DNA from 4 places in the Prosthecodimorpha staleyi genome. Region 1 is predicted to be linked to each of the others. Evidence: predicted binding sites of a transcription regulator. Region 1 holds the regulator's gene; each other region holds the start of a gene.

The links. Region 1 encodes PhoB, which activates phosphate uptake and scavenging genes when phosphate is short. Its sites were predicted from a motif close to TGTCATNNANCTGTCAT; they were not measured.
Region 2: the regulator PhoB is predicted to act here: its motif matches at 2,935-2,951, upstream of KL771_RS05195 (YdcH family protein).
Region 3: the regulator PhoB is predicted to act here: its motif matches at 1,493-1,509, upstream of KL771_RS00970 (esterase-like activity of phytase family protein).
Region 4: the regulator PhoB is predicted to act here: its motif matches at 3,315-3,331, upstream of phnN (phosphonate metabolism protein/1,5-bisphosphokinase (PRPP-forming) PhnN).

Annotation. Positions count from the first base shown of each region.
Region 1 covers NZ_JAHHZF010000011.1:224,129-229,477, forward strand. Annotated here, with positions in the region: gene KL771_RS21665 (aspartate aminotransferase family protein) at 1-1,147, opposite strand, end outside; gene KL771_RS21670 (GcrA family cell cycle regulator) at 1,714-2,250, shown strand; gene phoB (phosphate regulon transcriptional regulator PhoB) at 2,551-3,252, opposite strand; gene phoU (phosphate signaling complex protein PhoU) at 3,673-4,386, opposite strand; gene pstB (phosphate ABC transporter ATP-binding protein PstB) at 4,409-5,200, opposite strand; gene pstA (phosphate ABC transporter permease PstA) at 5,252-5,349, opposite strand, start outside.
Region 2 covers NZ_JAHHZF010000002.1:470,080-475,428, reverse strand. Annotated here, with positions in the region: gene rpsU (30S ribosomal protein S21) at 1-234, opposite strand, end outside; gene KL771_RS05210 (5-(carboxyamino)imidazole ribonucleotide synthase) at 653-1,744, opposite strand; gene purE (5-(carboxyamino)imidazole ribonucleotide mutase) at 1,741-2,238, opposite strand; gene KL771_RS05200 (YdcH family protein) at 2,395-2,601, opposite strand; gene KL771_RS05195 (YdcH family protein) at 2,982-3,161, shown strand; gene KL771_RS05190 (acyl-CoA synthetase) at 3,911-5,349, opposite strand, start outside.
Region 3 covers NZ_JAHHZF010000001.1:229,086-234,434, reverse strand. Annotated here, with positions in the region: gene KL771_RS00980 (DMT family transporter) at 1-194, opposite strand, end outside; gene KL771_RS00975 (MFS transporter) at 205-1,389, opposite strand; gene KL771_RS00970 (esterase-like activity of phytase family protein) at 1,592-2,953, shown strand; gene KL771_RS00965 (LysR substrate-binding domain-containing protein) at 3,053-4,003, opposite strand; gene KL771_RS00960 (mandelate racemase/muconate lactonizing enzyme family protein) at 4,033-5,142, opposite strand; gene KL771_RS00955 (aldehyde dehydrogenase) at 5,210-5,349, opposite strand, start outside.
Region 4 covers NZ_JAHHZF010000005.1:371,400-376,748, reverse strand. Annotated here, with positions in the region: gene KL771_RS12320 (phosphoribosyltransferase) at 1-284, shown strand, start outside; gene KL771_RS12315 (ATP-dependent nuclease) at 573-2,597, shown strand; gene phnN (phosphonate metabolism protein/1,5-bisphosphokinase (PRPP-forming) PhnN) at 2,622-3,224, opposite strand; gene KL771_RS12305 (DMT family transporter) at 3,352-4,275, opposite strand; gene KL771_RS12300 (xanthine dehydrogenase family protein molybdopterin-binding subunit) at 4,671-5,349, opposite strand, start outside.

The DNA of each region.
Region 1 (5,349 bases):
CGGCCCGATGGACGGCTTCGTCGATCTCCGCCTCGCTGATCGTGAGCGGCGGCAGGAACCGGATCACGTTGTCGCCGGCGCCGACGCAGAGCAGCTTGCGCGCGCGCATGGCCGCAACGACCTCGCCGGCCGGCTTGCGGCATTTCAGGCCGATCATCAGCCCCTCGCCGCGCACGGTCTCGAACACCTCCGGATGGGTATCGACCAGACCGGCGAGCTTCTGCTTCAGGCGCAGGCCCTTGGCACGCACCGCCTCGAGGAATTCGGGTTCGGCAACCACGTCGATCACCGTTCCGGCAGCCGCCATGGCGAGCAGGTTGCCGCCGAAGGTCGAGCCATGCGTGCCGGCGGTCATGCCGGCCGCCGCCGCCTCGGTCGCCAGACAGGCACCGAGCGGGAAGCCGCCACCGATGCCCTTGGCGACCGCCATCACATCGGGGGTCACGCCGGCCCATTCGTGGGCGAACAGCTTGCCGGTCCGGCCCATGCCGGTCTGAACCTCGTCGAATATCAGGAGCAGGCCATGCCGGTCGCACAGGTCGCGCAGATGGCGCAGCATCTGCGGCTCGACCGGGCGGACGCCGCTCTCGCCCTGGATCGGCTCGACCAGGATCGCGGCCGTCTCCGGCCCGATGATGGCGTCGAGCGCCTCCCGGTCGCCGAACGGGACCTGGTCGAAGCCGCCCGCCTTCGGGCCGAAGCCCTCCAGATATTTCTCCTGGCCGCCGGCCGCGAGGGTGGCCAGCGTACGGCCGTGGAAGGCCCCTTCGAAGGTCACGATCCGCACCCGTTCCGGCCGGCCGTTGACAAAATGATAGCGCCGCGCCGTCTTGATGGCGCATTCGAGCGCCTCGGCGCCCGAATTGCAGAAGAAGACGCGGTCGGCGAAGGTGAGGCCGGCAAGCTTTTCGGCGACCGCCTCCTGCTCCGGAATCCGGAACACGTTGGAGACATGCCAGAGCTTTTCCGCCTGCGCCTTGAGCGCGGCGACGAGACGCGGATGGGCATGGCCGAGCGCGTTGACCGCAACGCCGCCCATCATGTCGAGATAGGCATCGCCGTCGGCCGTATAGAGCCAAGAGCCCTCGCCTCGCTCGAACGCCACGTCCGCCCGAGCGAAGGTGGCGTAGAGTGCGGACTGGCTCATGGTATGTTCCTTTCAGCATTCGGGGCGCCGCGACCCTCGGTCCTGCGGCACGGTCGCATCCGGCTCCGCCCGCCCGCCCGCCACCGGTTGCGCAGCAAGGGCGCATCGGTGCCGGGCAAGGCCCGAAACGAAACGTGCCGCCTCTTCGGCGGCACGTCGGATATACGGGAATTATGCGGTTTTTCGAGCAGTTCTGTCAACGGCGCGGCACCGTCGACATGAATCTGACAGGTTCGGCAGTCTCACCGCAGCGTCAATTCGCCGGCAACTCTGATTTCACACGAGAAATCCCGGTACTAACGCGTATTTCCCACAGAGAATCTGTGGCAAATCGGACTCACCTGGGGAAAACGCCCCAACGATCCCCAACTCACTGCCCCAGAGCGGTTGATGCAGAGTCTAGGGGTGGTGTAGGTTAACGGTCATTAAACACGACATCTCGTGCGGCGACCGAGCGGTCTGCGAGTTGTTCCCAGTCAAAGCGTCACGTCGACCATCGGCGGGCTCGCGCCCGGATGGTAGCGGATTCTGACGTCCGAAAACAGAAAGAACGAGGAGCGACGATGATTTCCTGGACAGACGAACGGGTCGAACTTCTCAAGAAGCTCTGGTCCGACGGTCTGAGCGCCAGCCAGATCGCGGCGGAACTGGGCGGCGTCACCCGCAATGCGGTGATCGGCAAGGTTCACCGTCTCGGCCTGTCGGGCCGTGCCAAGGCACCCGCCCCGCAGACCGCCCAGCGTCCGAAGAAGCCCGTCGCGGCGCCGCCGCCCCGGCCGCACCGGCCGACCGCCCCGACGCCGATCACCATCGGCGCCACCGCCCTGAAGGCCGATATCGTGCCGGCGGCCCGGCCGCTGCCGTCCGCCCAGCCGAAAGTCTATTCCTTGTCGGACGCGCCCCTGATCAGCAACGCCTCGATCTTGCAACTCACCGAGCAGACCTGCAAATGGCCGGTCGGCGATCCGGGCAGCGACGGCTTCCACTTCTGCGCCCGTCGCTCCGAAGCCGGCATTCCCTATTGCGGCTACCATGCCCGGATGGCCTATCAGCCGGTTGCCGACCGCCGCCGGACCGACCGCCGCATCGCCGGCGCCGCCTGAATTCACCCATCGGCGGCCGGGGACGAGAAGGACCCGGCCGCACACCGCCTGTGCTGCGTACTCCCTCCCAGACTGCGCGCCTTGCGGCCGCCTTCCTGCGAAGGCGGCCGCTTTTTCGACAGGCGCGGAGGAACCGAATCGGACCGGGCGCATCGGCGACACGGCGCATGCCGGCGGCATCGAACGCGGCCGCACGCCCGGCAGCCGGCATCCTGGGCGGCCTGACGGGCAACGGATTGCCGCCAGATCGGCCGTTCTCGCGGCATCGGCCGCGATGGCGGGCCCTCTGCGGACGATGTCCTATTGTGCCACCGCGGTGAATTGGTCGTCGAAGGCGTAGCCGGCGCCGCGGACGGTGCGGATCGGGTCCTTCTCGCGGCCGCGGTTGATCGCCTTGCGCAGGCGGCCGACATGGACATCGACGGTACGCTCGTCGACATAGACGTCCCGGCCCCAGACGCCGTCGAGCAGTTGCTCGCGCGAGAAGACGCGGCCCGGCGAGGACATCAGGAATTCGAGCAGGCGGAACTCGGTCGGGCCGAGATGGATCTCGCGTCCGCCGCGGCGAACGCGGTGGGTCTCCTTGTCGAGTTCCAGGTCGCCGGCCTTGAGCAGGGTCGAGATCAGTTCCGGCTTGGAGCGGCGCAGCATCGCGCGGACGCGCGCCATCAGTTCCGGTACCGAGAAGGGTTTCACGACATAGTCGTCGGCCCCGGTCGCCAGCCCGCGCACCCGCTCGGATTCCTCGCCGCGCGCCGTCAGCATGATGATCGGCAGCCGCTCGGTCTCTGGACGGTTGCGCAGGCGCCGGCACAGCTCGATCCCGGACAGGCCCGGCAGCATCCAGTCGAGCAGGAGCAGATCCGGCGTCGTCTCCTTCAGGCGGGTATCGGCCTCGTCACCCCGCGCGCAGGTCTCGACCGAATAGCCTTCGGCTTCGAGATTGTAGCGCAGCAGCATGCTCAGGGGTTCTTCGTCCTCGACGATCAGAACGCGGGCCATGCGAAAGGGTCTCCCAAGGCAAGGCGGCCCCGAGCAAGCAGCGTCGGTCCTTTGCGGCCTTGCGCAGTCAAGAATTGTCAAGACGACATCCGCGGATGCCGATCGAGGCCAGCTGCGCCGCGGTTTGCCAGACCGATCGGACGTCGCCTGTCTCTGCAAAGGAATGCGGCAACCCTACCGACCCGTCTGCGCCTGCCCGTCCGCACGCGGCCTGACCGGCGCGCCTATGGCGTTCAGCGCGGGGATCCGGCATGGCCGCCCCCCCGCGGCCGACCGCCGGCCCGGCCGCGAGCCCGCCCCCTCGGTCTCGCGGCCGGCCGCCGGGATATCGGGCCGCCGGGATATCGGGCCGCCGGGATGACGGGCGACCGGGATGACGGGCCGCCGAAGGCCGTCCGTCATCCTGGCGCGTCGGCGCCGTCAATCGGCCGGTTCGACGTTGACCAGATGCGAGGTGTCGCCCTTCGGACGATCCTCGACCAGCTGTTCGCCGGTGACCACATAGTGGACGGTTTCGGCGATATTGGTCGCGTGATCGCCGATCCGCTCGATATTCTTGGCGCAGAACAGAAGATGCGTGCAGATCGTGATGTTGCGCGGATCTTCCATCATATAGGTGAGGAGTTCGCGGAACAGCGAGGTGTAGAGCGCGTCGATCTCGTCGTCGCGTTTGCGCACCTGCAGGGCCCGCTCGTCGTCACGCGCCGTGAAGGCGTCGAGCACGTCCTTCAACTGCTCGAGGGCGATGTCGGCCAAGTGCTCGACGCCGATGACCAGCTTCTTGGCGCCGAAGTTGGTGTTGATGGCGATGACGCGCTTGCCGATATTCTTGGCCATGTCGCCGACCCGTTCCAGGTCGTTCGAGATGCGCAGCGCCGCAACGATCTCGCGCAGGTCCATCGCCATCGGCTGGCGCTTGGCGATGATCAGGATCGCCTTCTCCTCGACCTCGCGCTGCAGCCGGTCGAGCCGTGCATCGGTCAGGATCACTTTCTGGGCAAGAACGGTGTCCATGCGGACAAGGGCGGTGACGCTGTCGGCGACCAGCCCCTCGGCGAGGCCGCCCATCTCGGCGATCTTGCCGGCCAGCATCTTCAATTCCTGGTCGTAGGAGCGAACGGTATGTTCGGCCATGTGGGCAGATCCTCGGGTGGTGTCAGCCGAAGCGGCCGGTGATGTAATCTTGGGTGCGCTTGTCGCGCGGCTTGGTGAAGATCTGGTCCGTCGGCCCCTCCTCGACGAGCACGCCGAGATGGAAGAAGGCGGTCTTCTGCGAGACGCGGGCGGCCTGCTGCATCGAGTGGGTCACGATGATGATCGTGAAGTTCGAGCGCAGTTCGTCGATCAGTTCCTCGATGCGCGCGGTGGCGATCGGATCGAGCGCCGAGCAGGGCTCGTCCATCAGGATCACTTCGGGACCAACCGCGATCGCCCGGGCGATGCACAGGCGCTGCTGCTGGCCGCCGGAGAGGCTCGTCCCGGAATCGTCGAGACGATCCTTGACCTCCTCGTAGAGCCCGGCCTTCTGCAGGCTCGACACCACGATCTCGTCGAGATCCGACTTCGAACGGGCGATGCCGTGGATGCGCGGGCCGTAGACGACATTCTCGTAGATCGACTTCGGGAACGGATTCGGCTTCTGGAACACCATGCCGACCCGGGCGCGCAACTGGACCACGTCGAGCGCCGGATCGTAGATGTCCTTGCCGTCGATCTCGATCTTGCCCTCGATGCGGGCCGCCGAGATGGTATCGTTCATGCGATTGATGCAGCGCAGAAAGGTCGACTTGCCGCAGCCCGACGGCCCGATGAAGGCCGTCACGCTCTTTTCGGGAATGTCGATCGAGACGCTCTTCAGCGCATGCTTCTCGCCGTAGTAGACGTTCACGTCGCGGGCCACGACCTTCGGCTTTCGCTCGATCGTCGCACTCGTCACGTTGTCGGCCATGATGTCCATCACTTCAGTCTCCGGTCGGCAGTGCCGTTTGCGGGCGGCCACTCACCAGCGGCGTTCGAACCTCTTGCGCACCACGATCGCCAGGCCGTTCATCACGAACAGAAAGCCGAGCAGGACCAGGATGGCGGCGGCAGTCTTCG
Region 2 (5,349 bases), on a different contig from region 1:
CGGAGCCGGGGTGACGGCCGGCTTGCCGGGGATCAGGCCTTCGCGCTGGGCGCGCTTGCGGGCCAGCTTGCGCGCGCGACGAACCGCCTCGGCCCGCTCGCGGGCCTTCTTCTCGGAGGGCTTCTCGTAATGGCCGCGGAGCTTCATCTCACGGAAGATGCCCTCACGCTGCATCTTCTTCTTCAGCGCCTTCAGAGCCTGGTCGACATTGTTGTCGCGAACGAGAACCTGCACGCGTCGGATCCCTTGTCTTTGCTCGGTCCCGGCGGGACCGTGATCGTTTCCATCCCGAGCGGTGACCCGATCAGGACGCGGTTGAATGGTCGCGACCCGCCGGAAAACCGGCCGGACGCCTTTGCCAGAGCGGCGGCGAGCCGCACCGGTCAGAAGTCGCTTCGGGAACGGGTTTCGTTCCGCCGGTCACCCGCGATCGCCGCCCGCCGTCGATCCGGCGGGTGTCTCGGGTCTGGCACCGGGTTGCCGATTTCGTTGGGCTGTCATTCGGGCAAAGGACCGTTGAGGGCCAATTGCTCGGTAATAGACGTCCCGGCGCCGCTTTCGCGTCGCTCGAAATCCAGGACTTGCTACCAGAGTCCGCCGGCTCTGTCCACCGGCATTAACGACCGGCCGAGCCGCCCCGGCCTTGGGCGGGTCACCGGCGCGGCGCGATGCGGTTGACGTGGCCCATCTTGCGGCCGGCCCGCACCTCGTGCTTGCCGTAGAGATGCAGGCTGGCGCCCGGTTCGGCGAGAATCGCCGCCATGCGGGCCACATCGTCGCCGATCAGATTCTCCATCACCACGTCGGAATGGCGGGCAAGATCGCCGATCGGCAGGCCGGCGACCGCGCGCATATGCGCCTCGAACTGCGAGACGACGCAGGCGGTCTCGGTCCAATGGCCGGAATTGTGCACCCGCGGCGCGATCTCGTTGGCGACCAGCCGCTCCCGGCCATCGGCCTCGACCACGAAGAGCTCGACCGCCAGCACGCCGACATAGTCGAGCTGCGCCGCCACGGTCTCGCCGATGGCGCGCGCTCCCGCCGCTGTGCCGGCATTGAGCCGCGCCGGCACGCGCGAATACTTGAGAATATGGTCGCGGTGCTCGTTCTCCGGGATGTCGAACGAGGCGAGGCTGCCGTCGAGACCGCGCACGGTCAGGACCGAGATCTCGCGCGAGAAGGGCACCCAGCCCTCGAGAATTGCGGGTGCGCCCTTCATCGCCGCGAAGGCCGCGTCGGCATCCTCGGGGCGAGCGATCTTGGCTTGGCCCTTGCCGTCGTAGCCCATGCGCCGCGTCTTCAGAACGGCCGGATAGCCGATCTCGCCGAGCGCGGCCTCGAGCCCGGGGCGGTCGTCGACGGCCCGGAACGGAGCGGTCGGGATGCCGCATTCGGCCAGGAAGGTCTTCTCCGGCAGACGGTCCTGCGCGATGGCGAGTGCCCGGGTACCGGGGCGGACCGGGACGCGCGCAGCCAGGAAGGCAGCGGTGGCGGCCGGAACATTCTCGAACTCGTAGGTGACGGCATCCAGGCCCTCGGCGAAGCGGGTCAGCGCGGCCTCGTCTTCGTAGTCGGCGACCACGATGTCGGAGGTCACGTCGAAGGCCGGGCTCTTCGGGTCGGGGCACAGGATGCGGGTGGCGATGCCCAGGCGTGCGGCCGCCAAGGCCATCATGCGACCGAGCTGCCCGCCACCGAGAATACCGATCCGGAGGGCGCCGGCAGATGCGGCCGGGCGGGTCATGCGAGGTCGACCGGCAGATCGGCGACGGCTTCGGTCTGGCGGGCGCGCCAGGCATCGAGCCGATCCGCCAGTGCCTCGTCGCCGAGCGCCAGCACGGCCGCAGCCAGAAGCGCGGCATTCACGGCGCCGGCCTTGCCGATCGCCAGCGTGCCGACGGGGATGCCGGCCGGCATCTGGACGATGGAATGCAGGCTGTCGACGCCCTTCAGGACGCGGGATTCGACCGGAACGCCGAAGACCGGCAGCGGCGTCAGCGCGGCGGTCATGCCGGGCAGGTGGGCGGCGCCCCCGGCCCCGGCGATGATCACCTTGTAGCCGGCCTGCTTGGCGCCCTTGGCGAAGCGATAGAGGCGGTCCGGAGTCCGATGGGCGGAGACGATCCGGGCGTGATGGGCGATGCCGAGCGCGTCGAGCGTCTCGGCCGTGTGGCGCATGCAATCCCAGTCGGATTGACTGCCCATGATGATCGCCACGGGCGGCGCTTTCTCGGCCATCGTCACCCCCGAAAGGCCCCAAGGCCCGGAAAGCGCGCTCTATAGACAATCGCCGAAGTGGCGGCAAGGCGCCGCGGTGGGCGAACAGGCCCCCGAGGTCGCGCTGCCGGTCCCGGATGCCGTTCGGGACCGAGGCCGGCCGGCGATCGCCCGTCCTCAGGCGATGATGTCCGGAACCAGCCGATCCTCAAGGTGCTGGATGCGATCCCGGATCGACAGCTTGCGCTTCTTGAGCCGCTGAATGGTGAGATGGTCGCCGCGGGCGGTCACCACCAGGGCATCGATGGCCGTGTCGAGATCGCGGTGTTCCTGCCGGAGCCGCCCGAGTTCCCGGCGGACATCCTCTTCTTCCTCGTCGGTCATCTGCGCGCCGCGTCTTTCCGGTCTTCCGTGCCTGCCAACCCCTTCGGACGGCGCGAGAAGTCGGGCCGTCCGGCGCTCCTGCCGATCCGGCCGCCGGCTCGGCCGGCGCCCGTGTCACAGATCCACGGAACCGGTGCGGCGGCCCACCGCGTCCCCTTCTGGGAGGCGGCTCGACATATGAAACATCATAACCCGGCCGTTGAAAAAAGGGGACTCCGATCGCGCCAGCCAGGGCGCCGCGACGTTAGCGATTCGTGAACCACGAATTTTCGGGGACGGGGTGGTGCGCCGGCGAAAAAACCCCACATCCAACCTTGCGGGCCTGACGCGTTGTGTCATGCTCGCTTCGTCAAGTCCTGCGAACATGGGAGGCTTACAGCATGTCCATCGAATCGCATCTTGCAGAGTTGAAGCGCCGCCATCAGGCTCTTGAGACCGAATTGCGCGACGCCATGACCCATCCCAGCTCCGATTCCCTGGAAATCGCGGACCTCAAGCGGCGCAAGCTGCTGCTGAAGGATGAAATCAATCGACTGAGGATCGGCGTCACGGTCCACTGACGATGCCGATCGGCGACCGTCGGTTGCCCGATATCGAATCCTGAAGGCTCTGAACCGGACGATCGCTCGGTCAATCCGAAGGTCGGGTCAAAGCGGAACAATTCCTTCAGGACGCAGTGTCGAGCCCGGACGGCGAGGATCGCCGGGCTCGTGGTCGGTGCAGGCGAGGGCCGTATACGGCCGGCATCCCGGTCTTGGGCGGCTCATCCCTCCGTTCGGGTACACCTGTTCTCTCGGCGGTCGGGCCCTTGGGACCTGCTCGGTGCGATCAGGGCATTGTGAACGCTTCAACCCTCATCGATCGAACGTTCGAACCATCATCAGGATCGTTCGCAGCTCTCTGACCGAGAGATCATGCGCGGCCGTTTGCGGAGCGTTGTCCGGTCATTGCCGGCCGGGCCCTCCGGAGCGGCTGTGCGTCGTCATGTCAACGGGCAGCGCGGGGCCGGATCGCCGCCGGATGCGAGCCTGTGGTCGCCGTCAGCGGATGGCGATTTGACGGGCCCGTCGAGGCATGGGCCGTCGGAGCCATGCCGACGTCTCGAACGGTCACCGGGCGTGCGCTCTTCGCGCAGCGATGACCGGCGAACGGACGACAACCCACGGCCAGCGGCGCGATACGGCCGGCGCCACCGATCCGCAGCGGCGGCCCGGCGGAGCCGCAGCGTGGGTCTGGATATCGATCCTGCGGCGCCGGGCAGAGGGGCGATCGGTTGCGGCCAGGCCCGCGACCGCCCCGCCGCGATGCGTCACAAGGCCTTGGCCATCTCGCGCAGGCGGAACTTCTGCACCTTGCCGGTGGAGGTCTTGGGCAGTTCGGTGAACACCACCGTGCGCGGGCATTTGAAGGCGGCGAGATGCTGCCGGCACCACTGCATGATGTCGTCGGCGGTGGTCTCCGCATTCGGCTTCAGTTCGACGAAGGCGCAGGGCGTCTCGCCCCATTTCTCGTCCGGGCGCGCCACGACGGCGGCGGCCTGCACGGCCGGATGCTTGTAGAGCGCGTCCTCGACCTCGATCGACGAGATGTTCTCGCCACCGGAGATGATGATGTCCTTGGAGCGGTCCTTCAGCTGGATGTAGCCGTCGGGATGGATCACGCCGAGATCGCCGGAATGGAACCAGCCGCCCGCGAAGGCGTCGTCGGTCGCCTTCTTGTTGCGGAGGTAGCCCTTCATCACGACGTTGCCGCGGAACATGACCTCGCCCATGGTCTGGCCGTCGGCCGGAACGGGGGTCATGGTCTCGGGATCCATCACGGTGAGCGCCTCGAGCGCGGCATAGCGCACGCCCTGACGCGCCTTCTTGCCGGCCCGGGCGGCGCCGTCGAGCGCGTCCCACTCGGATTTCCAGTCGTTGACCACTGCGGGGCCGTAGGTTTCCGTCAGCCCGTAGAGATGGGTCACGTTGAAGCCGGCCTCGGCCATGGCGGCGAGCACCGCCTCCGGCGGCGGCGCGGCGGCGGTGTAGAATTCGACGGTGTTGGAGAGCGTGCGCTTCTCTGCGGCGGGCGCGTTGAGCAGCGTCGACATGACGATCGGCGCGCCGCACAGATGCGTCACGCCATGTTCGGCAAGCGCCTCCCAGATCGCGCCGGCCCGCACCCAGCGCAGGCAGACATGGGTGCCGGCGACCACCGACAGCGACCAGGTGAAGCACCAGCCGTTGCAGTGGAACATCGGCAGGGTCCAGAGATAGACCGGATGCTTGCGCATCGAGGCGGTGATCACGTTGCCCTGCGCAAGCAGCGCGGCACCGCGATGATGGTAGACGACGCCTTTCGGGTTGCCGGTGGTGCCGGAAGTGTAGTTGAGCGAGATGGCATCCCACTCGTCGGCCGGCATCTGCCAGTCGTAGTCGGGATCGCCGCCGGCCAGGAAGGCCTCGTAGTCGATCTCGCCGAGTCGCGCGCCGGTCTGCGGGAATTCCAGATCGTCATAGTCGATCACGATCGGCTTGTGCTTGGCGAGCGCGAGCGCCTCGGCGACCACCTTGGAGAATTCGCGGTCGGTGATCAGCACCCGGGTCTCGGCATGATCGAGCGAGAAGGCGATGATCGGCGCGTCGAGCCGGGTGTTGAGCGTGTTCAGCACCGCCCCGCACATCGGCACGCCGTAGTGGGCCTCCAGCATGGGCGGCGTGTTGGACAGCATCACCGAGACGGTATCGCCTTTGCCGATGCCGCGCG
Region 3 (5,349 bases), on a different contig from region 1:
AAGCGCGGCAAGAGGAGGCCCTGGCCGCCGACCAACGAAATCGTCTCCATGGCGATCAGCACGCCGATGCCGCGCCAGACCAGATACTGGAACGGGTCGGACTCCGTGGCGAAGCGCACTGTGAGGACGCCGAAGCTCCACAGGATGCCGGCGGTAAGCGCCATCAGGGAACCGACGAGCGCGGCCCGGGTCATGCAAGCATCCTCAATTGGGCGACCGCGCTGGGGCGGCCGAGACGGTCGCAGGCGGTCGGGAGGCCGCCAGCATGCGCCAGATCACATAGGCCGCCAGCACGGCGTGCACCACCGCATTGTGGACATGGAGGCCGCCCGGACCGAGTTTCGACATGGCATATCCGGCCGTGACCGGCCCGGCGATGGCGCCGACGCAATAGGCGAGCAGCAGGACCGCGGCGACGCCGACCGCGCGCTCCGGCCCGCTGCGGTCGTTCACATGCGAGACCAGGACATAGTATTGCGTCGCCAGCACCGAGCCGATCGCCAACCCGACGCCGTAGAGCACCAGGCGGGGCAGGGGGCCGGCGGCGGCGAGGAACACCTCGATCAGGCCCGTTGCGACGACCAGTCCGACCAGCACGGCGCGCCGGTCGGTGCGATCGGACAGGCGCCCGATCGGGATCTGCAGGAGGGCCGAGCCGATCGTCAGCATGGTCATGAAGGTGCCGACCTCGCCGGAGCTGAGTCCGATGCCGGCGGCGTAGATCGGCGTCAGGCTCCAGAACGGGCCGTTGGCGGCGCCGATCAGAAAGACCCCGATGACGCCGATCGGGCTGGTGCGCCACAGCCAGCGCAGCGGCAGTTCGGGCGAAGACGGCCGCTCGGGCGGATCCTCGTTGGTGATCATGACCGGCAATATGGCGGCGGCGAGGAGGGCCGCGGCGCCGGAGAAAAGCGTGAAGGAGGTCGGCTCGTCGAGGCCGATCAGCTGGTTGCCGACCGCCCAGCCGGCATATTGCACGACGCTGTAGGCGGCCAGCACCCGGCCGCGCACCGCATTCTCGGACTTGCCCTGCAGCCAGCTCTCGACCGTCGCATAGAGGCCCGCGAAGCAGAAGCCGAGCACGCCGCGGAACAGGATCCAGGCCCAGGCCTGATGGAACACTGCGAAGCCGAGCGTCGCGATCACGGCCAGCGCCACGGAGGCCGTATAGGCGCGCGCGTGGCCGGAGCGGCGCACTGCGGCCGGGTTGATCACCGCGCCGATCAGCATGCCGACGAAATAAGCCGAGCCGAGGAAGCCGATCTCGATCTCGCTATGGCCATGCGCCCGCGCGCCGAGCGGGATGATGGTCAACAGAAGGCCGTTGCCCGACAGGAGCAGGAACACCGACACGAGCAGTGCGGCGACGGAGCGATAGGCGGAGGCCAAGGCGAAAATCCGGGGAGAATCAGAGGGTCAGGATGCCAGACCCTTGGCCTGCGATCCGAACGAAATTGCGACGGGACTTGTCCGCCGCCGTCATGGTCGAAGCTGTCATCAATCTGACGGCGGGGTTTCGTACGGCCGTCATCCCATGCGGGGAAAGGTGGCGCACCGACTTCGATCCGATCGACCACTCCGGGAGACTGCCATGCGCACCTGCCTCGCCGCGATCCTCGCGAGCCTGACGCTCGCCACCGCAGCCCTCGCCGATGGCGAGCCGAAGTCCTTCAAGGCCACCCTGATGGGCCACGCCGTCCTGCCGGCGGCGAGCTTCGTCGACGCCCCGGCCGATGCGCCGGAGGATCTCAAGACCTCCGCGAAGTACACGCAGGGCGGCCGCCGCACCGACGCGATCGGCTCGATCATGGGCAAGTCCGGCATCCGTCCGACCGGCCTCTCGCTGCCCTTCAAGGGCCAGGCCGTGCAGGGCTTCTCGGGCGTCCGCTCGCTCGGCAACGGCGAGTATCTCGTCCTGACCGACAACGGCTTCGGCTCCAAGGGCAACTCGCCCGACGCCGCCCTGATGGTGCACCGGCTGAAGATCGACTTCGCGGGCGGCAAGGTCGAGCGCACCGCCACCACCTTCCTGACCGACCCGGACAAGAAGGTTCCGTTCCGGATCATGAACGAGGCGACCCGCGAGCGCTATCTGACCGGCGCCGACTTCGACATCGAGTCGATCCAGCCGATCGCCGGCAAGCTGTGGATCGGCGAGGAACTCGGCCCGTATCTCGTCCGCACCGACGCCAACGGCAAGGTCGAGGCGGTGTTCGAGACGGAAGTCGACGGCAAGGTCGTGAAGTCGCCGGACCACTATTCGGTCACCACCCCGGCCATGCCGGGTGCCCCGGTCGCCTTCCAGGTGCGCCGCTCCAAGGGCTTCGAGGGCATGGCCCAGTCGCCGGACGGCAAGTTCCTTTATGCGCTGTTGGAAGGCCCGATCTGGGACGAAGGCAAGAAGGCCTTCGAGACCGTCGACGGCAAGGAAGTGCTGCGCGTGCTCGAATTCGACGTGCAGGGCGAGAAGTGGACCGGCCGGTCCTGGAAGTACCAGCTGGCCGCCAACGGCAACGCCATCGGCGACTTCAACATGATCGACGCCACCACCGGCCTGATCATCGAGCGCGACAATGGCGAAGGCACCGCCGACAAGGCCTGCCCGGCCGGTGAGAAGAAGCCCGACTGCTTCGAGGACGTGGCCAAGTACAAGCGCATCGTGAAGGTCGAGTTCTCCGACGCCAATGTCGGCGGCCTGGTGCGCAAGATCGGCGACATCGACCTGCTCGCCATCCAGGACCCCCGGGAACTCGCCCGCCAGGGCGGCCGGGGTGGCAAGCTCGCCATGCCCTTCGTGACCATCGAGAATGTCGACGTGGTCGACGCCGCGGCCGGCCTGATCGTGGTCGGCAACGACAACAATCTTCCCTTCTCGGCCGGTCGCGAGCCGAACAAGGCGGACGACAACGAGTTCGTCCTCCTCGAAGTCAAGGATCTGCTCGCCGCCAAGTGAGCGCGTCGAACGCGAGCAGAGGCCGCGCGGACGGGTGCCGCGCGGCCTTCGCGTTTCAGGGGTGACGGGTCGCCGGCGATGCCGGCGCAGCGAACCGGATCAGGGTGCGGTGCCGTCCGGCATGGCCTTGCTGCCGGTGGAGAAGGGTGGCGCGGAGAAGCGGCGGATCAGCCAGGAGCGGAAGATCGAGACGGCCGTCTCGCCGAGGTCGTCCGGGTCGGTGGCGAGATAGTAGCCGTAGCCGTCGTCGATCATCAGATCGACCGGGCGGACGAGGCGGCCGCTGGCGATCTCCTCGCGGAACAGCAGGGGATCGACCAGGGCGAGGCCCTCGCCCGCCATGGCGTAGCCGGCGGCCATCTGGGCGGTGTCGAAGACGAGGCCGCGGTCGGTCTTCAGGTCCGGGCAGCCGGCCGAGCGGGCGAACATGTCCCAGAGATAGGTCTTCGGCCGCTCGTCGAGCCGGACATGCAGGAGGTCGTGGGCGGCCAGGAAGCCGGCGAGATCGCCCGGCCGGACGGTCGCGGCCACGTCCGGGTGGCACAGGATGGTCAGGCGCACCATCCACAAGAGGTCGAGCACCCGGTCGGTGACCTTCGGCTCGGAATAGACCACCGCCACATCGGCGCTGCGCTCCATCGGCCCGGCGACGGTGCGGCTGTCGAGGTCGATGCCGATATCGGGATGCTCAGCACGGAAATCCTTCAGCATCGGGATCGCCAGCTGGTGGGCGAAGGTGTGCGGCAGCAGCACCTTGAGCGCGCGGCGCGGCGTGCCCTTGTCGGCGCGCACCTCCTCCAGCACCTCGTCGATGCGGTCGAAGGAGCGCGTCACCACCGGCAGGATGCGGCGGCCGGCATCGGTCAGCGCAAGCTGGTGCGGCTTGCGTTCGAACAGCTGGATGCCGAGCAGGTCCTCCAGTCCGATGACGTGGCGGCTGACGGCGGATTGCGTCACCATCAGCGACTGGGCGGCGGCGGTGAAGCTGCGGTGGCGCCCGGCGGCCTCGAAGGCCCGGAGCGCATTGAGCGGCAGCCAGCGACGGTCCATGCGGGATCCTCGGGGTCGCCGGCCGGCGGTCAGCCGATGCGGGTCGCCGCGAGCCGGTCTTCATCCAGTTCGTAGCCCATCCCGGGCCGGTCCGACAGCACCACGAAGCCGTCGGCATCGATCTCCAGGGGCGCCCGCATCGGAAAATCGCGCCGGTCGAGCGACCATTCCGGCGGATCGAACGGGAATTCCATGAAGGGCGCGTCGGCGAGGCCGCAGGTCAGGTGCGCATTGGCGACCACGCCCATGCCGTTGGTCCAGGTATGCGGCGTGAACACCACATTGGCGGCTTCCGCCATGGCGGCGACGCGGCGCAGGCCGGAAATGCCGCCGACCAGGGCGGCGTCGGGCTGCACCACGTCGAGGCAGCCGTCGCGGATCAGGTCGCGGAACTCGTAGATCTCGCGGGTCATCTCGCCGCCGGCAATCCGCACGTCGACCATCTCGCGCAGCCGCCGCATGCCGTCGCGGTCGGCGCGGAACAGCGGCTCCTCCATCCAGTAGACGCGGAGCCGCTCCATCTCGCGGGCGACCTGGAGCGCATCCTTGAGCGACCAGGGTGCGTAGGCGTCCCAGGACATGCGCCAGCCCTGGTTGCAGTCGACCATCAGCTCCAGCCGGTCGCCGACCCGGGCCCGCACGGCTTCGAGCGCGGCCACGTCGGCGCGCCAGTCGCCGCGGTGAAAGCGGATCTTCAGCGCCTTGAAGCCTTGCGCCAGATAGGCCTCGGCCGCATCGGCCAACGCGGCCGGGGCCCTGAGCGTGCCCGAGGAGGCATAGGCGCGGACCCGGTCGCTGAGCCCGCCGAGCAGTTTCCAGACCGGCTGACCGGCGATCTTGCCGGCGAGATCCCAGAGCGCCAGATCGAGCGGCCAGCAGCGGCCGTAGTGGAACTGGATGTTGGACAGGATGCGGTAGTGCCGCTCGATGGCGAGCGGGTCCTGGCCGACGAACATCGGCTCATGGCCGGCAAAGCCCGTCATGGTGTCGCCGGACGCGATGCCCTCGAAGCCCTCGTCGGTCTTCACGCGCACGATGGTGGCGTCGAAATGGGTGCGCGGCCGGGTATCCCAGCTGGCATTGAAGGGCGGATCGAGCGGCAGGCGGTGATGGGTGATCTCGATGGCGGTGATCTTCATCGCGCGCTCCTGCCCCTCGCAGTCGATTTCTTGATTGCCCGGTTCTTGATGGCCGCTTCCGGCCGTCTCACCGGTAGGCGGTCCAGATGGTCTTGAAATCCATGTATTTCTCGATCGCATGCGGGCTGCGGTCGCGGCCGAAGCCGGACTGCCGGAAGCCGCCGAAAGGGGTGGCGAGCGACGAGCGGTCGAAGCAGTTGACCCACA
Region 4 (5,349 bases), on a different contig from region 1:
CGGTCATTCTGGTCGACGACGGCATCGCGACCGGTGCCACCGTGCGGGCGGCGCTGAGCGCGCTGGCGCAGTCCGGTGCGACGCGCGTCGTGCTGGCCGCACCGATCGCGGCGCCGGAGGCCGCCGCGGCCCTTCGCCCCCTGGTCGATCGGCTGGCGATTCTCGCCGAGCCCGCTGAGTTTTCCGCCGTCGGCCAGGGCTATGCCGAGTTCGAGCCGGTCGAAGACGAGAAAATGATGGCTATCCTCGATGCCGCTGACATATCGGGACGCTCCCGGGTTTGACGAAAAGAGCGGCGTTCCGTAGAGATGCCGCGGCAGGCCAAGTCGCTGCGGCGGAGATGGCGTAGCCTCGGTCGGCGGGGCCGGTTGGGCTGCTGTCGCCGACTGTCCTGCCGATCGCCGCGCCGGAGGGCGCCGCGAAGACCAGGACGGTGACTTCCGCCCGCGCGGGCTAAGGTCGGTCCGACCGACACGAAGGACGTTCGCTCGATGGGCAGGCTTGTTTTAAAGCGGTTTCGCGTTACCAACTTCAGGAATATTGACGACAGCGGCTGGATTCCGGTCGATCGCGTGGCTGCGTTCGTCGGCCGCAACGAGTCGGGCAAGACCACACTTCTGAAAGCCCTGCACAAGTTCAATCCGGGCATCGAGGATCCGTACCGGCCGCAGCGCGAGTTCCCGCGCGAGCGCTTCATGCGCGATTTCCGCAAGCCGGGCGAATGGCCGGTCTGCGCGGTCGAGTTCGAGCTGTCGCCGACATTTCGGGTGGAGCTGTCGCAGCGCCTGAACGTCTCGCCGCCGACGCTGGTGATCTGCACGCGCTACTACGACGGCGCCATGAAGTGCAGCTATCAGGCCTCGATCTCCGACCAGCCGATTCCGACGACCGAACTGGCCATGGCGCTCGATACCTTCGCCAAGGCCGCGCGCCGGCTGGTGACGCCGTCCTTCGATCGCGAGATGCAGACGCAGCAGCTACGGACGGAATTGTCGGCCTGGGCGGTCGCCAAGAAGGACATTTTGGTTCCGATCCGGGATCTGAAGTCGGAACCGGGTATTGCGATTCTGAATCAGCTCCGGGCGGAAGCCAACCTGAAGATGAACCCGCTGGCGAGCGACATCGTCTCCCAGTTGATCAACAGCATCGACGATATTCTCGGCAAGGCCTCGAGCCGGCCCGTGCAGAGCCAGTTGGAAGCCGCCATCATCGCCGAACTGCCGGTGTTCATCTATTTCGAGAATTACGGCATCCTGGAAAGCGCCATCTATCTGCCGCGCTTCCTGGAGGACTTCGCCAAGCATCCGAACGAGCCGCGCACCCGCACCATCCATGCGCTGTTCAAGCATGTCGGCCTCAATCCGCAGGAGATCTCCGAACTCGGCGGCGGCGAGGCGGCGCTGGCACGCAATCGCGGCGACCGGGTCACGGACGAGATGATCCGGCGCGACCAGGAGCGCAAGGAACTGCGGTCCCTGAAGCTGAACTCGGCCTCGCTCAGCATCACCGACGGCTTCGCCGACTGGTTTGGCCAGCGGCGCTACCGCATCCGTTACGACGCCGACGGCGACTATTTCCGCATCTGGGTGTCCGACGACAAGCGCCCGGGCGTCGAGATCGAACTGGAGTCCCGTTCGAAAGGGTTCCAGTGGTTCTTCTCCTTCTATCTGGTGTTCCTGTTCGAATCCGACGAGGGCCACAAGAACGCCGTTCTCCTGCTCGACGAGCCGGGTCTCAACCTGCATCCGACCGCCCAGCAGAAGTTGATCTCGTTCTTCGACAAGCTTTCGGAGAACAACACGCTCCTGTACTCGACCCATTCTCCGTTCCTGATCGATCCGAAGAACCTGCATCGCGTGTCGCCGGTGTTCGAAGACGAGACCGGGCATTCTCGGGTGGTGTCCGACGGCTGGCCGGCGGACCGGGAAACGACCTTCGCGCTGCAGGCCGCCGCCGGCTACAATGTCATGCAGGCTCTGTTCAGGGCGCCCAAGAATGTGCTGGTCGAAGACATCGGCCACCACATCTATCTGCAAATTCTCGCCGTGCTGTGCCGCGCGGCCGGTTTCGACGCGATCCCCGAGGATGTCCAGGTCACGGCCTGCGGCGGTACGCGCCTGATGGCGCCGATCTCGGCGCTTTTCTCCACGGCCGAGACCCAGACGCTGGTGCTGCTCGACGACGGCGAGGGCGCCCGGCGGCGGATCCCGCTCAACGCGTCCGCCTTGCTCCAGCATGCCGGCAGCGGCGTGCTGACCGTCTCCGAGGCGATCGGGGCGACGCATGTCGATATCGAGGATGTCTTCGGCGAAGGCGTAATCGTGCCGATGGTCGCCGAACTGCTCGGCCAGGACTTCGTGCTCGAAGATGCCGACCGGCGCCAGGGCGCCCTGGTCGACCAGATCGTCGCGGCGGCGACCCGCCAGCAGATCCAGTTGCCCGACGGCTGGCGGGCCGATGTCGCGCGCCGGGTCGCCTATGTCTGGCAGACGCGCTGGCCGGAGGAGATCCCGCCGGAGGTGCTGGAGCGGGCGCAAGTGCTGTTTCGCGCCATCAATGCCCGGCTGGGCATCGACCTGTTCAATCTCGTGCTCTGAACGGGTCCGGCTCCGGGCGCGCGGTCAGCGCGTCGCGGTCGCGAGGTCGCCGATCACGTCGGCCAGCCGCTGCGCGCCGTCGTCCGGATCGCCGACATTCTGGATCACCACCAGTGACGGCACCGCCGGCAGCGCCTCGCTCGATCGGGCCAGGCGCTCCGCGATCGCGGCGCCGCTTTCCCGGCCGCGCGCGGCGATCCGAGCGGCCAGCACCTCGGGCGGCGCGGTGACGAAGACCACCGTCACCCGGGCATAGCGGGCGAGCGCGTCGGCGACCACGCGGCGCGAGACATTGGCGACCACGACGCGGCCTTCTCCGATCGCCTCGTCGATGGACCGCGGCAGCGCATAGCCCAGGCCATGGGCGCGCCACCACAGGGCGGCGCGGTCGAGCCGGACCAGGATGTCGAATTCGGCCTCGTCGAGCGTGTCGTTGTCCTCGGTCGCATCGGGCGGCCGGGTCACGATCCGGCGCGGAAAGACGACGCGCTCGTCGCCGGCGAGCAGCGCGCGCGCGCCGGCGATCAGCGTGTCCTTGCCGGCACCCGACGGCCCGACGACGAGCACCAGGGCACCCGGACCGATGCGGGCCGGGGCCCGGTCGTTGGCGGGTGGCGGGATGGTCATGGCCACGGCGGCCGTATCCTCCGGCATCGAATCGCGCCTCCGGTTTAGCACTCCGCGGACGGGCGGGGCAGTCCGGCGAAGCAGACCGCGACGACAGGGCGATGACGGTCGGGTCGCGGATGCGCGCTCAGGCGCCGCCCGGCAGGCCGGGCTTGCGGATCTCCTCCGGCGAGCGGCCGAGCGCCCTCTCGCGCAGTACGATGAACACGCCCGCGCCGATCACGATGACCGAGCCGATCACGACGCTGATCCCGGGGACCTCGCCGAACAGCCAGGCGCCGTAGATCACGGCCCACAGCATGGAGGAATATTCGAGCGGCGCGACCAGCGAGGCATGCGCATAGCGGTAGCTCTGCGTCATCAGGAGCTGCCCGATGCCGCCGAACAGCCCCGATGCGATCAGGCAGGCCAGATCGAAGGCGGATGGCCGGACCCAGCCGAACGGAATCGTCGCGAAGGAGAACAGCGTGCAGCCGAGGGAAAAGTAGATCACGATCGCGCCGGTCTTCTCGGTCATGGTCAGGCGGCGCACCTGGGTGCCGGCGAGGGCGGTGAACACGGTCGAGATCAGCGCCAGCATGGCGCCGAAGGCGGCACCGTCGCTGAAGATGTGGCTGAGGTCGCCGAGATGGGGCGCCAGCATGACCAGCACGCCGCCGAAGCCGACCACCACGGCGGTCCAGCGGTAGATGCGCACCTGTTCGCCGAGCAGGACCGCGGCCAGCGCGACCGTCAGCAGCGGCGCGCCGTAGCTGATCGCCAGCGCGTCGGCGACCGGCAGCAGCTGCAGGGCTCCGAACCACAGGAACATTGAGGTGACGCCGTAGAGCGAGCGGACCATGTGGCCGACCGGCCGCTCGGTGAACAGGAGCGGACCCAGCGGTCCCTGGAAGCGCAGGTAGATCAGGACCGGGATCAGCGCGAAGAAGGAGCGGAAAAACACGATCTCGCCCGGCGGCACGCGGTCCGCGACCAGCTTGATCGAGATCAGCATGCCGGCGAAGACCAGCGTCGAGACGAGCTTGAACGTGATTCCAAGGAGCGGGTTCATCGGGCGGGCACATCCGGGCCGGTCTCGACCGGTCTTCTCGTTCGGGGCGCTGAGGCCGTGGGGGCAGGCGAGGTCGGACGGCGCAGGCGCTGCATCCGTGGCACTGCGGATTGTGCGACAAATTCGCAGCCGGCGCGAGTGCCCTGCGGACATGGCCGCATCCCGCCGTGACGCATGTTCCGTTCCCGAATCGGCGGCCGGCGCGATAGGCGCGTGCTCCGGACGGCCATGACGGCGGCAATGGCGTGGCGCCTGCGGTCGCCCGGACCCCGGATAGGACGAAGGCCGCGTTCGCCGCGGCCCCCGTGCAGATCGGCAGATTGTCCGTTCGTCCGGTCGACCGGATGCGAGCGGAGCCCGGCGGGACCCGCCGGTTTCGATCGAACCCCGCCGGCTCAGCCGGCGGCGCGGATCGCCTCCCAGACCTTGAGCGGCGTCAGTGGCATGTCGACATGGCGGATGCCGTAGGCGCGCCAGAGGGCGTCGTTGACCGCATTGGCCACCGCCGGCGTGGCGCCGATCGTGCCGGCCTCGCCGGCGCCCTTGATGCCGAGCATGTTGGTGGTCGACGGGATGTTGCGGGTCTGGAAGGCGATCGAGGGCACGTCGTCGGCGCGCGGCATGCCGTAGTCCATGAACGAGGCGGTCAGCAGCTGGCCGGATTCGTCGTAGACCGTGTTCTCGATCAGAGCCTGGCCGAGCCCCTGCACGACGCCGCCATGGACCTGGCCGGCGAGCAGGAGCGGGTTCACGGTGACGCCGAAATCGTCGACGATCGTGTAGCCGAGCACGTCCGTCTTGCCGGTCTCCGGGTCGATCTCGACCTCGCAGACATGGGTGCCGTTGGGATAGGTGCATTCGTCCTGGACGAACCTGCCGTAGCCCTTGCGGCTGTCCTCGTCGGGCGCGGCGCGGGCCACGTCGGCGAGCGAGATCGAGCGGTCGGTGCCGACGATGCGGACCGCGCCGTCGACCAGTTCGAGGTCGCCCGCCGAAGTCTCCAGCTCGGTCGCCGCCAGTTCCTTGATCTTCTCGACCAGCACCTTGGCGGCGATGTCGACCGAGGCCGCGCCG